Regions from separate parts of the Lactococcus kimchii genome, predicted to be linked through region 3. Evidence: predicted binding sites of a transcription regulator. Region 3 holds the regulator's gene; each other region holds the start of a gene.
The links. The regulator Rex, encoded in region 3, represses fermentation and respiration genes when NADH is low (regulators of the CRP and FNR family bind a similar motif). The targets are predictions, from matches to a motif close to TTGTGAANTANTTCACAA.
Positions count from the first base shown of each region.

Region 1: the regulator Rex is predicted to act here: its motif matches at 2,538-2,555, upstream of trhO (oxygen-dependent tRNA uridine(34) hydroxylase TrhO).
Region 2: the regulator Rex is predicted to act here: its motif matches at 2,211-2,228, upstream of adhP (alcohol dehydrogenase AdhP).

Region 1 covers NZ_SDAK01000001.1:283,660-287,946, reverse strand. Annotated here, with positions in the region: gene hisF (imidazole glycerol phosphate synthase subunit HisF) at 1-15, shown strand, start outside; gene hisIE (bifunctional phosphoribosyl-AMP cyclohydrolase/phosphoribosyl-ATP diphosphatase HisIE) at 62-700, shown strand; gene EQJ87_RS01465 (histidinol-phosphatase HisJ family protein) at 701-1,495, shown strand; gene trhO (oxygen-dependent tRNA uridine(34) hydroxylase TrhO) at 1,506-2,456, opposite strand; gene dprA (DNA-processing protein DprA) at 2,699-3,547, shown strand; gene topA (type I DNA topoisomerase) at 3,795-4,287, shown strand, end outside.
Region 2 covers NZ_SDAK01000001.1:1,188,290-1,192,576, reverse strand. Annotated here, with positions in the region: gene yjeM (glutamate/gamma-aminobutyrate family transporter YjeM) at 1-237, shown strand, start outside; gene recQ (DNA helicase RecQ) at 383-2,155, opposite strand; gene adhP (alcohol dehydrogenase AdhP) at 2,312-3,334, shown strand; gene EQJ87_RS05870 (hypothetical protein) at 3,350-3,610, shown strand; gene EQJ87_RS05865 (UDP-N-acetylmuramoyl-L-alanyl-D-glutamate--L-lysine ligase) at 3,733-4,287, opposite strand, start outside.
Region 3 covers NZ_SDAK01000001.1:413,678-417,964, forward strand. Annotated here, with positions in the region: gene EQJ87_RS02070 (beta strand repeat-containing protein) at 1-1,435, opposite strand, end outside; partial or broken gene EQJ87_RS02075 (Spx/MgsR family RNA polymerase-binding regulatory protein) at 1,675-2,068, opposite strand; gene EQJ87_RS02080 (redox-sensing transcriptional repressor Rex) at 2,288-2,935, shown strand; gene EQJ87_RS02085 (hypothetical protein) at 3,152-3,370, shown strand; gene EQJ87_RS02090 (hypothetical protein) at 3,420-4,037, opposite strand.

The DNA.
Region 1 (4,287 bases), 130 kb from region 3:
GCACGTCATTTATAAAAGTTCACATAATATTATTTATGTAAAATAAATAGAAAGAGACATTATGAAACCAGATTTTGAAAAACAAATCCTCATTCCAGTAATTGTGCAAGATTATCGCACCCAGCAAGTCCTTATGCTTGCTTATACTAACGAAGAAGCTTATGAAAAAATGCTTGAGACAGGAGAGACGTGGTTTTATTCACGTTCTCGTCAAAAACTTTGGCACAAAGGTGAAGAGTCTGGACATTTTCAAAAAATCAAGGGAATCCGGCTGGATTGTGATCAAGATACTTTGCTTATTTTTGTAGAACAAATCGGGAATGCTTGTCATACTGGAGCATATTCTTGTTTCTTTAATGAAGTAAAATCATTTGACGAACGCGATATTTTTCAAGCACTTGAAGACATGGTTGAAAATCGCAGATTATCTCCCATTGAAAAGTCTTATACAAATTATTTACTTGACCAGGGAATTGATAAAGTCCTCAAAAAGGTTGGAGAGGAAGCAAGTGAAGTTATTATTGCTAGTAAAAACCCAGACAAGGAAGAACTTATTGGGGAAATGGCAGATTTACTTTATCATCTGTTTGTTTTAGGAAATATCTATGGTGTGACCCTTGAAGAAGTAAAAGATAAACTTCGAGAACGTCATCAAAAATCACAAAATAAAAAAGAATTTCATACAAGGACGGCTGATTAGATGAAAAAAGTAGATTATCATTTGCATTCTTATTTTTCAGCAGATAGTCAGGAAAATCCACGTACTCATATTTTAGAAGCATTAAAATATGGGCTTGACGAAATTTGCTTTACTGAACATCGCGATTTTTATTTTCCTGATATGGCGTTTGACTTGGATGTTCCGGCTTATTTTCAAGAGTTGAGTGCTCTGCAAGCTGAGTTTTCGGGACAAATCATGGTAAAAATTGGTTTAGAAATAGGCTTGGATTTGCGCTTTAAGCAGGAAATTGAGGATTTTGTTAGTAACTCGGCCTATGATTTTGTGATTGGTTCTGTGCATGAAATCAATGATATTGAAGTTTATGATGATACATCTTACTACACAAATAAATCGAAAAAACAAGCACATTTAGAATACTTAGAGGCTGTGCTGGCTTGTGTCCAAAACTTTGACTGTTTTAATGCACTTGGACATTTGGATTATGTTGCACGGTACGGCCCTTATGCGGATAAATTCATTCAATTTGATGAGTTTTCCGAGTTAATTCATCAAATTCTTCAGGTGCTTAGTGATAAAAATAAGGCATTAGAAGTGAACACTCGCTTGTTCCAATATCCTGAGACACAAAAATTCTATCAATTTCTTATTGAAACCTACAAAAATTGTGGTGGAAAATGGATTACTCTAGGAACAGATAGTCATCTTGCAAAACGTGATTGGATAAGTTGGACTTTAGCCCAAAATTTAATCAAATCAAGCGGTTTTACTGAGCTAGCTCTTTTTTCAAAAATGCAAGTTGAAAATATTCTTTAATAAAAAAGCCTTAAAAGGCTTTTTTATGTTCAAGTCGAGCGTTGATTTCATCCGTGGATAGATGATGGCTTTGAATATAGCGATTTTTGGGATGAATACGACACTCATATGAGCAAGCACCAAGATATTGTGCTTCATTTTCTTCAGAAGCAAGGAGTTGCCGATTACACTCTGGATTTGCACAATTGATGTAACGTTCACAAGGTGTTCCGTCAAACCAATCTCGACCGACAATTACTTTTTCTTTTTGGTTGATGGGGACAGCGATTCGGCTATCAAAAACATACATTTGTCCATCCCACAAATCCCCTTGAACTTCAGAATCCTTGCCATAAGTTGCAATTCCACCGTGGAGCTGGCCGACATCTTTAAAACCTTCTCGAACTAGCCAACCTGAGAATTTTTCACACCGAATTCCACCTGTGCAATAGGTTAGGATGCGTTTCTCCATAAACTCTTCTTTATGATCCTGAACCCATTGGGGGAGGTCCCGAAAATTTTTGATGTCCGGTCGAATAGCACCACGAAAATGTCCTAAATCAAATTCATAATCATTTCGAGCGTCAATAACAATAGTATTTTCATCGAGCAGTCCTTGTCGAAATTCTGTTGGAGTGAGATAAGTACCTGTTAGCTTTAAAGGATCAATATCATTTTCCAGATTTAAATTAACGAGCTCAGCACGATAACGAACGTGCATTTTTTTGAACGCGTGTTGATCAGTTTCATCGATTTTAAAAACAGTTGAAGCGAAACGAGAATCAGATTTCAGTAAGCGAATATAGGCGTCTGTTTGTTCAATAGTTCCCGATAAAGTCCCATTTATGCCTTCGTCAGCGATTAAAATTCGTCCTTTTAGCCCTAATGCTTTGCAGTCTGCTAAATGTTGTTGCGCAAAAAGGGCCCCATTTTCGATTGGGACATAGTGGTAATATAATAAAACTCGATACTCTTGAGTCATGAAATTCTCCTTAAGTCTATTGATTACAACGAAATCTCTTTTAATTTAACCTTTTAATACCTTGAAATGCAAAGATAAAGCTTGTGTTTTTTTGAACAAATTATAGAGAATTTGCTGACGGAATTAAAAAAACATTTCGTCAGTAAATTTTCTAGTTACAAAAGCAATTTTTTAACGTATAGAAGTATGAGAAGAATAGAGAAATCACTGACGTATTTGTCAGGCAGTATCTTGGAGGAACAATGATTACAAATTTTGATTTATATCGCTGGAAAAATGCAGGAATGACTAATCTTGGTGTAAATAAACTTTTAAAATTTTATACAAAACACCAGACAAAACTTACTCTGCGTCAAATGGCACAAATCGCGCAAGTGAAATCAGTTGCTGATTTTATTGAACAGTACAAAAGTCAAGATGTAAAAAAATTGCGGGAAAACTACAAAAAATTTTCATCAATTTCTATACTTGACAGTGCTTACCCGGATCGTCTTCGCCAGATTTACAATCCCCCTGCATTACTTTTTTATCAAGGAAATATCGAATTACTAAAATATCCTAAACTTGCTTTTGTGGGTAGTCGTGCATCTAGTTCGTCAGGTATTCTATCCGTTCAAAAAATTATAAAAGAACTCAAGCAAAGTTTTATTATAGTCAGTGGACTTGCGAAGGGCATTGACGCAGCCAGTCATATTTCAGCAATAAAAAGCCAAACACCCACTATTGCAGTTATCGGAAGTGGTCTGGATGTTTTTTATCCTGCGGAAAATCGTAAGCTCCAAGAGTATATGGCTCAAAAAGAATTGATTATCACAGAATATTCTCCGGGAGAAAAACCACTTAAATACCACTTCCCCGAACGTAATCGAATCATCGCTGGTCTTTCACGTGGTGTGGTTGTTGTTGAAGCAAAGTTGCGCAGTGGCAGTTTGATTACCAGCGAGCGTGCTCTTGAAGAAGGGAGAGACGTTTTTGCTATTCCTGGCAATATCACTGAAGGTTACTCGGATGGTTGTCATCATCTGATTCAACAAGGAGCCAAACTAGTCTATCAGGCACAAGATATCTTAGAAGAATATTTTTATCAATAAATTGTCTTCAAAGCCCGTTATATAACGTTGCTCATACTTTTTGCGTAGTCAAAATATATCAAGTTTTCCTATAAGAAAACGAAATAGCTTGACATATTATCAAAAAGTCTTTATCATGAGAGAGTATCCAATAATCACCTGAACAAAAAATCTCAGAAATTATTGCTTTGATTCTCACAATTTGCCTTGATTAAGTTCCATTTGGTAAGTTAGAGTTCAAACTAAACTATGATATTAGGACAAAAATATGCCAACTACTACTGAAAATAAAATAAAAACAACAACAACTAAGAAAAAAACAACTCGGAAAAAGATTACACCGGGAAAAAATCTTGTTATTGTTGAATCACCAGCTAAGGCTAAGACAATCGAAAAATATTTAGGTCGCAATTATAAAGTTGTCGCCTCGGTTGGACATATCCGAGATCTCAAAAAATCAACTATGTCGGTTGATATTGAAAATAATTATGAGCCACAATATATCAATATTCGTGGAAAAGCACCGCTAATCAACTCTCTTAAAAAAGAAGCCAAAGCTGCAAAAGCTGTCTATCTCGCAAGTGACCCGGACCGAGAGGGCGAAGCTATTTCATGGCATTTAGCCCATATTTTAAATCTTCCACTTGAAGAAAGAAATCGAGTGGTTTTCAATGAAATCACTAAAGATGCGGTCAAAAATGCATTTAAGGAGCCTCGTCAAATTGATGTTGATCTTGTCGATGCTCAACAAGCACGCCGTG
Region 2 (4,287 bases), 770 kb from region 3:
TCACACGCAGTAGCGACATTTTTGACCCTCTTGGTTCTGATTGTTGTTATTGGCGCGAATTTCTTCACCATTATCCAACCGATTGTTGATTACGTAGGCTTGCCAGCCGCTGCTCAAACATCAGCAGCACTTAGCCAAACAATTACTTCAGTCGTCTCAATGGTTGGTGGGCCAATTATTTTCAGTATAATTGCCTACTTAATGATGCTTCGCTACAAAAAAATGACAAATAAATAAATAAAAAATACGCCTCTTGTTTAACGTCTGTCTCTAAATGTTTAGAGCAATCGCGACAACAAGTGGCGTATTTTTATTGAATTTTATTAAAAAAGCTAGGTGCATCGGACTTGATTTTTATAACTCCAATGAAGTGTTGATTGAGTTAAAGCGTATTTTCACGCAGTAGCGCCATGAAAACTTGCCCATATTTTTCCATTTTGACCGGTCCGACCCCAGAAATCTGTAAAAAATCAGTTTCTGTCGTGGGACAAACAAGACTCATTTCTTTCAGGGCGGCATCAGAAAAAATCAAAAAAGGTGGGACTTTCTCAGCTTTGGCGATTTCTAAGCGCAACTGTCGTAATTTTTCAAAGACCTGAGGATTGAACTGGTCAGAAGCAAGATTTCTCTTGTCAGCAATAAAAGTCGCCCGCCGCATCACTTTTTGCTTGCCTGTCAAGACTTTTTTGCCTTTGGCAGAAACGCGAAGCACCGGAAATTGACCATTAGAAACAGTCAAATAATTTTCAGCCGTCAAAAAATCAATCAATTCCCCCACATTTTTTTGAGAATACGTACTCATAATGCCAAAAGTTGACAGTTTTTCAAAATGCCAGCTTGCAAGTTTTTGATTTTTAGAACCAACAAGCACTTGGGCAACTGCTGTTTTACCAAAACGTTCTTGCATCCGAACCACGCAAGACAAGACTTTTTGCGTGTCAATCGTAATATCTGTAAGTTCACGTTCGTCTAAGCAATTACTACATTTTCCGCAGTCGGCTCCTTCATCACCAAAATATTGTAAAATATAGCGCTGTAAACACGTTTCAGAATTGGCATAGGCTGCCATTTGTCGTAATTTTTCATAATCATGAGCTTTGTGTAGCTCATCACTCTCGCTTTGCTCAATAAAGTACAACCGTAAGCGTAAATCATTAGGAGCAAAAAGTAAAATAGCATCAGAATCCAAGCCATCGCGCCCCGCTCTCCCGGCTTCTTGATAATAAGCTTCAATCGTGGCAGGAATATTGTAATGAATGACAAAGCGAACATTTGATTTATTGATGCCCATGCCAAAAGCATTCGTAGCAACCATAATTGGTTTTTCGTCATATAGAAAAGCTTCCTGGTTACTCTGGCGCTCATTTTCAGCCAAGCCAGCATGATAACGCGTGGCAGCAAATTTAGCCTTGCACAAAAAAGCTGTAATTTCTTCAACTTCCTTGCGCGTGCTGGCATAAATAATGCCAGATTCTTGCGGATGTTTTTGCAAATAGTCCTTTAGAAAAGTCCTTTTGTCCACCCCTTTAGCCACTTCAAACCGTAAATTTTCACGTAAAAATCCTGTTTTAATCGTTTGTTTAGCAGAAATAGCCAGCAAAGTTTGAATATCTTTGGCGACTTGCGGTGTGGCTGTTGCTGTTAAAGCCAGAAGCGTTGGCTTGTTTTTTAATTCAGCCAAATGATTCGTAAATTCGACATAAGAAGGTCGGAAATCATGCCCCCACTGGGAAATACAGTGAGCTTCATCAATAGCAACAAGTTTAAGTGGGAGTTGTTGTAAAAAATAGCGAAAACGATCTGACTCAAAACGCTCAGGTGCAACAAATAAAAGTTTAATTTTTCCCTTTTGAACTTCCTGCATTCGAAAATTTACTTCACTCTCATCAATCGTTGAATTGAGCATAGTGGCTGGAATGCCAGTAACATTGAGGCTATCAACTTGGTCTTTCATTAAACTAATCAAAGGAGAGACGACCAATGTAACACCATCGAGCAGGAGTGCCGGAAGTTGATAACAGATGGATTTCCCAGCACCAGTGGGCAAAATTCCAAGAGTGTCTTTGCCAGCTAACACCTGTTCAATGATTTGTTTTTGTCCATTTCGGAAATGTTCGTAACCGAAAATTTCCTTGAGTTTTGCTTCTAAGTCCATTCTTTTTATTATACGTTAAAAATATGAAAATGTAACGAATAATTGATAAAAAAGTTTGAGAAAAAATTCACACTTTATTTTAGCCACTTTCTAAAAAAAGTGCTATAATAAATTTATGAAAGCGGTTGTAAAAATCGTAAAAAAAGGAGAACACATATGAAAGCAGCAGTAGTACGCCAAAATCCAGATGGATATGCAGATGTCGTTGAGAAAGAACTTCGTCCAATCAAAGCCAATGAAGCTTTGCTTGACATGGAGTATTGTGGCGTTTGTCACACCGACTTGCACGTTGCAGCTGGTGACTATGGCAACAAAGCAGGCACAGTCCTTGGCCACGAAGGAATCGGGATTGTTAAAGAAATTGGTAGTGATGTTACATCACTCAAAGTTGGCGATCGTGTTTCTGTCGCTTGGTTCTTTGAAGGCTGCGGCCACTGCGAATACTGTGTTTCTGGTAATGAAACTTTCTGTCGCGAAGTTAAAAATGCAGGTTACTCTGTTGATGGCGGGATGGCTGAACAAGCGATTGTCACTGCTGACTATGCAGTCAAAGTACCAGAAGGACTTGACCCTGTCGAAGCTTCCTCTATCACTTGTGCTGGTGTAACGACTTACAAGGCCATCAAAGTTTCAGGTGTGAAACCTGGTGACTGGCAAGTTATCTTTGGTGCTGGTGGACTTGGTAACTTGGCGTTGCAATATGCTAAGAATGTCTTCAACGCAAAAGTTATCGTGGTTGATATCAACCAACCAAAACTGGACTTGGCTAAAAAACAAGGGGCTGACGTGGTCATCAATTCTTCTGAAGTTGACCCAGTTGAAGCAATTAAGAAAGTTACTGGTGGACTTGGTGCTCAATCTTCAATCGTGACTGCCGTTGCTCGTGTAGCCTTTGAACAAGCCGTAGCTTGCCTGAAGCCAATGGGTAAAATGGTGGCTGTTGCCCTGCCTAACTCAGATATGTCCTTGTCTATTCCGACAACTGTCTTTGACGGTGTAGAAGTAGCTGGTTCACTGGTTGGTACTCGTCTTGACCTTGAAGAAGCGTTCCGCTTTGGTGCTGAAGGAAAAGTTAAACCAGTCGTTGCCACACGTAAACTCGAAGAAATCAATGATATCATTGACGAAATGAAAGCAGGTAAAATCGAAGGTCGTATGGTCATTGATTTTACAAAATAAAAAGAAGGCATTAAAATGAATTCTGATCAATTAACAAACTATTCAACTGATGAGTTTAACAACCTTTCGCAATTTCAACAAGAAGAAATTACGAACAATTTTAAACAAGCGATTTTGTATAAAATGAAAGAAAAATCGCTCAATGTTGATGAAGTCAGCGAAGAAGCAGGCTATTCTTCACGCCAACTCTCATCGCTTCTGTACTCGGATACAGTAGACTATGAAACACACGCAGAACTTCAACGTATTTTGGCGGTAGTGAACCATTTTGCATAAGTTGTTGACGAAAATTTACTGACGAAAAAACGGCTCAAGAAATGAGCCGTTTTTTTATCAGACTAAAATGCTGACGTAAAGTTCACACCGATTTAGTGTTCCCAAAATGCTGACGTAAATTTTTATAAGTATTTTTCTGCTGCTTCACGGTCACCAAGGTAAGCTTCACGTTTGCCATTCAATAATTGGAATCGGTCAGCGCCTTTTCCGGCAATGATGACAGCATCGTCAGCATTTTCGGTTGCTTCAATGGCCATTTTTATAGCCAATTCACGATCCATTTCGAAAGCAACATCGCGTGTGATATAGTGTGCAATTTCGTCAGCAATTTCTCTAGGATTTTCGCGGTTAGAATCATCAGTTGTCAAAATCGCTTCAATGCGTAAGTGATTTTCAATGACTTGACCAAAATCTTTTCTGCGACTTTCACCTTTATTTCCTGTGGAACCAAGCACCAGCAACAATTTTCCTTTATGATGCTCTTCAACGACCTTCACCAAATTCTCCAAAGAAATTCCATTGTGCGCATAATCCACATAGATATGAGCGCCATTTTTGGCGGTTAAAAGCTCCATACGACCAGGCACCACCGCTAACGCTAAGCCTTGACGAATATGATCATCAGAAGCTCCCAAAGCTTTCGTTGCTAAAGCAGTCGCAAGAGCGTTCTCTTGGTT
Region 3 (4,287 bases):
TGGCACTATCAGTCGTGACCGAAGTGTAAGTCTGGGCTGTGACTGCTGTCGCACTTCCTGTAAAATTAAAAGTAGAGCTGTCATTCGTATTTGGACTATAATAAACATTAATAGCATTTGGATTAGTCGATCCGCTCGTGTAGTTTTGGACTTGAACAGGGGAACTAATCGTACTTATCGTATAGCCTCGAACAGTTGGTGCCGTATAATCGTAAGTATCAGCGGCATTTGGACTAGTTGCCACCACGCCAATAGTATCGTAGATATTGGCCTTAATCGTAGAAAGCGGCATACTAGCTATGGCTTGATTGGTAATGGCATTGATGTAATTGACATTGACCGTCGACGTCCCTTTTACTAAGGTTCCTGTGGAACTATTCAAACTAACAGATAGATTACCGTAGTTACCTCCAGTTCCTCCCAAGAATCCAAAGGTTATGGCATCTTGCAAATTGAGGTGAGTCGTTATCGTTTTTGTTGCATTTCCTGAATTTTGCGGAGTTAAGGTAAAACTCAATGTCCCAGAGATCAAACCAGCCGGCGCTGTATTTGTAGCATCAGGAGTCCACGAAATAGAGATAGCCTCTGTTACCTGTGAGGGTGTCCCTGTTTTGATTCCTAAAGTGTAAGTATCGTCAGGCGCATCCATGTAGGCCGTACCGTTCGTTGTATTTTGGTTCCCTGTACCAGTCGCACTAGATCCCAGTGAAGAATAGTCCGCACCTTGTAGAGCACCTGTACTGTTTGTATTTCGAATCGCAATAACAGAACCACCACCTGCCACCCAGCCATTTGAAGTTGTTCCGTCAACATCCGCAGGATTGGAAATGTTAGAGTATAAGTCACGTCCAATAAATACAGAGTTTGCTAAGCCATTGATTCCGAGGTTTGCTCCAGTAGCTGTTTTGACATTTGTTGCCAACTGGCTAGAGCTAGCTGGTGTTAGGACAAATCCTAAAGCATCCCCTGTATTATGCCAGTTTCCGAGTGTACCGTCATCGATCTTGATTTGAGCAGACATTGAAAATGCTTGTGAAGTATCAACAGCTCCATTAAAAGTCGCATAACCTACTGTACTTGCTGTATCATTGACTAGGTCAAACCAATTTCCATTCGTCACGGTATGGCCATCTGTAGAACCTGTTGTATAATTACTGGTTTGATTGACTTGACCGTTCGAGGAAGTATGGTTGCCTGTATCATAAGCCTGCCCTGGAACTAAGGTGGCAGATGAGGTCGTTGCTGCTCTGACCGTTAGCATTCCGTCATCTCCCATGAAGGGGAGAGCTACGGGACTGATAGCACCCACAAAGAGAGCTAACGTCATACCCAGATAGAGCCACGTCTTACCTTTTTTCCACGCTCTAAAATGAGTCACTTTTTTTTCATGAATCGAATGATAAAATAAAGCACCTTTGTGTTGCAATAGACTCATCCTATACAGTCCCCTCTCTAGCTTAATTTACTCCTTAATTAGAAAGTTTGAATTTATAGTGTGAACAGCCATTGTTTCATTTAGATTATTTATCGTTACTTATATATTACCGTAAAAACCTTATCTTTTCCAAAGATATACAAAAATAATCGTAATTCGACATCTTACAACAACCCAAGAAAACTTTTAAAACAAAAAAATAAAACCCGTCAGCAACTGACAGGTTTTTTCCATAGAAATTAGACTAATACCAATCTCTCTCGCAACTCTATTTTTCGAACTTCTGGCGGAATAAAAGTCCGAATTCCTTCTTCATTAAAACCAATTAAAAGACGATTTTCATCAAAAATAAGTGGACGTTTCAACAGACGGGGTTTTTCTTGAATCAAAGAGTAAGCTTCTTCCAGACCCAAGGTATCGAAATCGTGAACCAGCTCTGTATAAGCTCTTCCTCGTATCGCAATAATATCCTCTAAGCCATTTTCAGTCAAAGATAAAATCTTGATGATGTCCTCTTTTTCCAAAGCTGTCGTCCCCAAATTCACTTCTGTGAATTCAAGCTGATGTTTTTTTGAGCCATTTCCTTGCCTTTCTGCACGATGAACAAGAGCCAGTGAGATAAACTTTAATCATAAATTCTCCTCATCTTTTTATCATAATTCTATTTTACCATGAAAGCTCAACAAAAGAAAGCGTTTTATAGAAAAAACTTCTTTTTTTGTGAGCGTTAACAACAGCTTAGTAGAGCTTCTTTTGTTTGATAAAATCACAAAAATTTGATAAAATTATCACAAAGAAGTAAATAATAAGTAATTTAATTTTTTTCATCAACATATTTCGAGGTAAAACATCATGACTGACAACAAAGTAAGTAAAAACTTACCCAAAGCTACTGCAAAGCGGTTGCCCCAATATTATCGCTTATTCAAAAGCTTAGTTGACGAAAACATCACCCGAACCAATTCTCAACTCATTTCTGAAAAAATTGGTGTTGATGCAGCAACGATTCGCCGTGACTTTTCTCTTTTCGGTGAATTAGGTCGCCGTGGTTATGGCTACGAGACTCAAACTTTGCGAGACTTCTTTGGCGAACTACTCGGACAAGACCAAGAAACACATATCGCGCTCATAGGAGTTGGAAATCTTGGTCGAGCACTACTTCATTACCAATTTCAAGAGCGTAATAAAATGCGAATCACTCAAGCCTACGATATTTCAGGAAACCCTTTGGTCGGGACTCAGACTGAGGATGGAATCCCAATTTATAACATCTCTGATCTTGAACGCAATATTAAACAATCAGACATCAAGACAGCCATTCTCTCTGTTCGTAAAGAAAATGCCCAAGAAGTCGTTGATCTTCTGATTAGAGCGGGAATTAAGGGTATTCTCAACTTCGCTCCTGTTCGTCTGAAAGTCCCTGAGGATGTCGTCATCCAATCCATTGACCTTACTAAAGAACTTCAAACTCTCCTCTTTTTTATGGGGAATAATAAATAAATCACTAAATAAAATAAAAAACGGCTTACAAAGCCGCTTTTTATTTTTAAGTCTTGCAGAAAAGTCAAACTTACCTTTTCTTGCCCACTTCTATCAAATCAACTGAATTTGTAGCCTTAAAAAAATTGGCAAACTTCTTTAAAAAATCTTAAGTTAAACTTAAAATTTTCTGTGCTACAATAATGAAAAGAAGATTTTACACAGGAAAGGACCACTATGCCAACTCAAACGCAGAAAATTACGATTGAATTACGACAACTTAAAATCAAAATCAAGAGCATGAGCCAAGAAATCGCGATGTTAAACTCTCAACGCTCTGATTTAATTCAAAATAAACGTTTGATTGAACAACGCCTGAGCAAGCTTTCTTCCGAAATCTTCAGGGATTCTTGCCAACTCAAAGAAAAAGAACAACAATTGAAGGCACAACAATAATGTTTATGCCTTCCTTAATTTCAAATGTTTTCATTGCTCTTTTCCGAAATTAGTTGTTTGTAGATTCCCCACGATTAAATGTAGAAAGATTAGCTGTATCTAAAACGACTTGATCAGCTTTCAAGCGAGTTTTTCTTACTTCAATCACGCCTTGTTCATCAGCATTGACTTGATTTGATAATTCATCCAGTTGATGTTGGAGATTTTCAGTTTTTGTTTTTTCAGTTTGATATTCTACTTGTTTGTTATCTAACTCTCTTTGCTTGCTTGCTACTGCATCTTGGCCTTCTTTGATTTTTTGTTGGACTTCGGCAATTTTATTTTGAATTTCTTGTTCTTTTGATGCCAATTGACTACTTAAGCTTGTTTTTTCACCTTGCAATGTTTGCAATTCTTGGTTCAAATGATTCAATTGAGTGCTTTGTTGTTGGCTTGTGCTTTGAGATGTCTCCAAAGCTGCTTGAGCTATTTTTAATTCATCTGAGGCTTCTTGTACTTCATGAGCTTCTGTGTGGATACGAGTTGACAATGTATCAATGTCATTGTTGATTTCTTGTACATCCCCATGTCCAGCCCAAAAACCTTCAGCGAGTGTTTTCGCCCCAAACCCAGCGCTAACGAATACGGCTACTAAAACTGCTGTTGCAGTTACTTTTGAAAATTTCATTTTTTTCTCCCCTTAATGCCCGCTCCTATGCGGCTTGTCTTTTCACACGACAAAAACAATTTTAGCATACAGCCAAAAAATAAGCAAGAAAAAATGTAGTTCTTTAATTACGCTCATATATTTGAAAAATTCAAAAAAATGGATATCTATGAAAGCTAACCGTAAAGAATTATAAGCTCTGTGTGTATTAACATTGCCTACTTTCAATTATCAAGAATAATAAAAGTTCCGTCATTGTCGGAACTTTTAT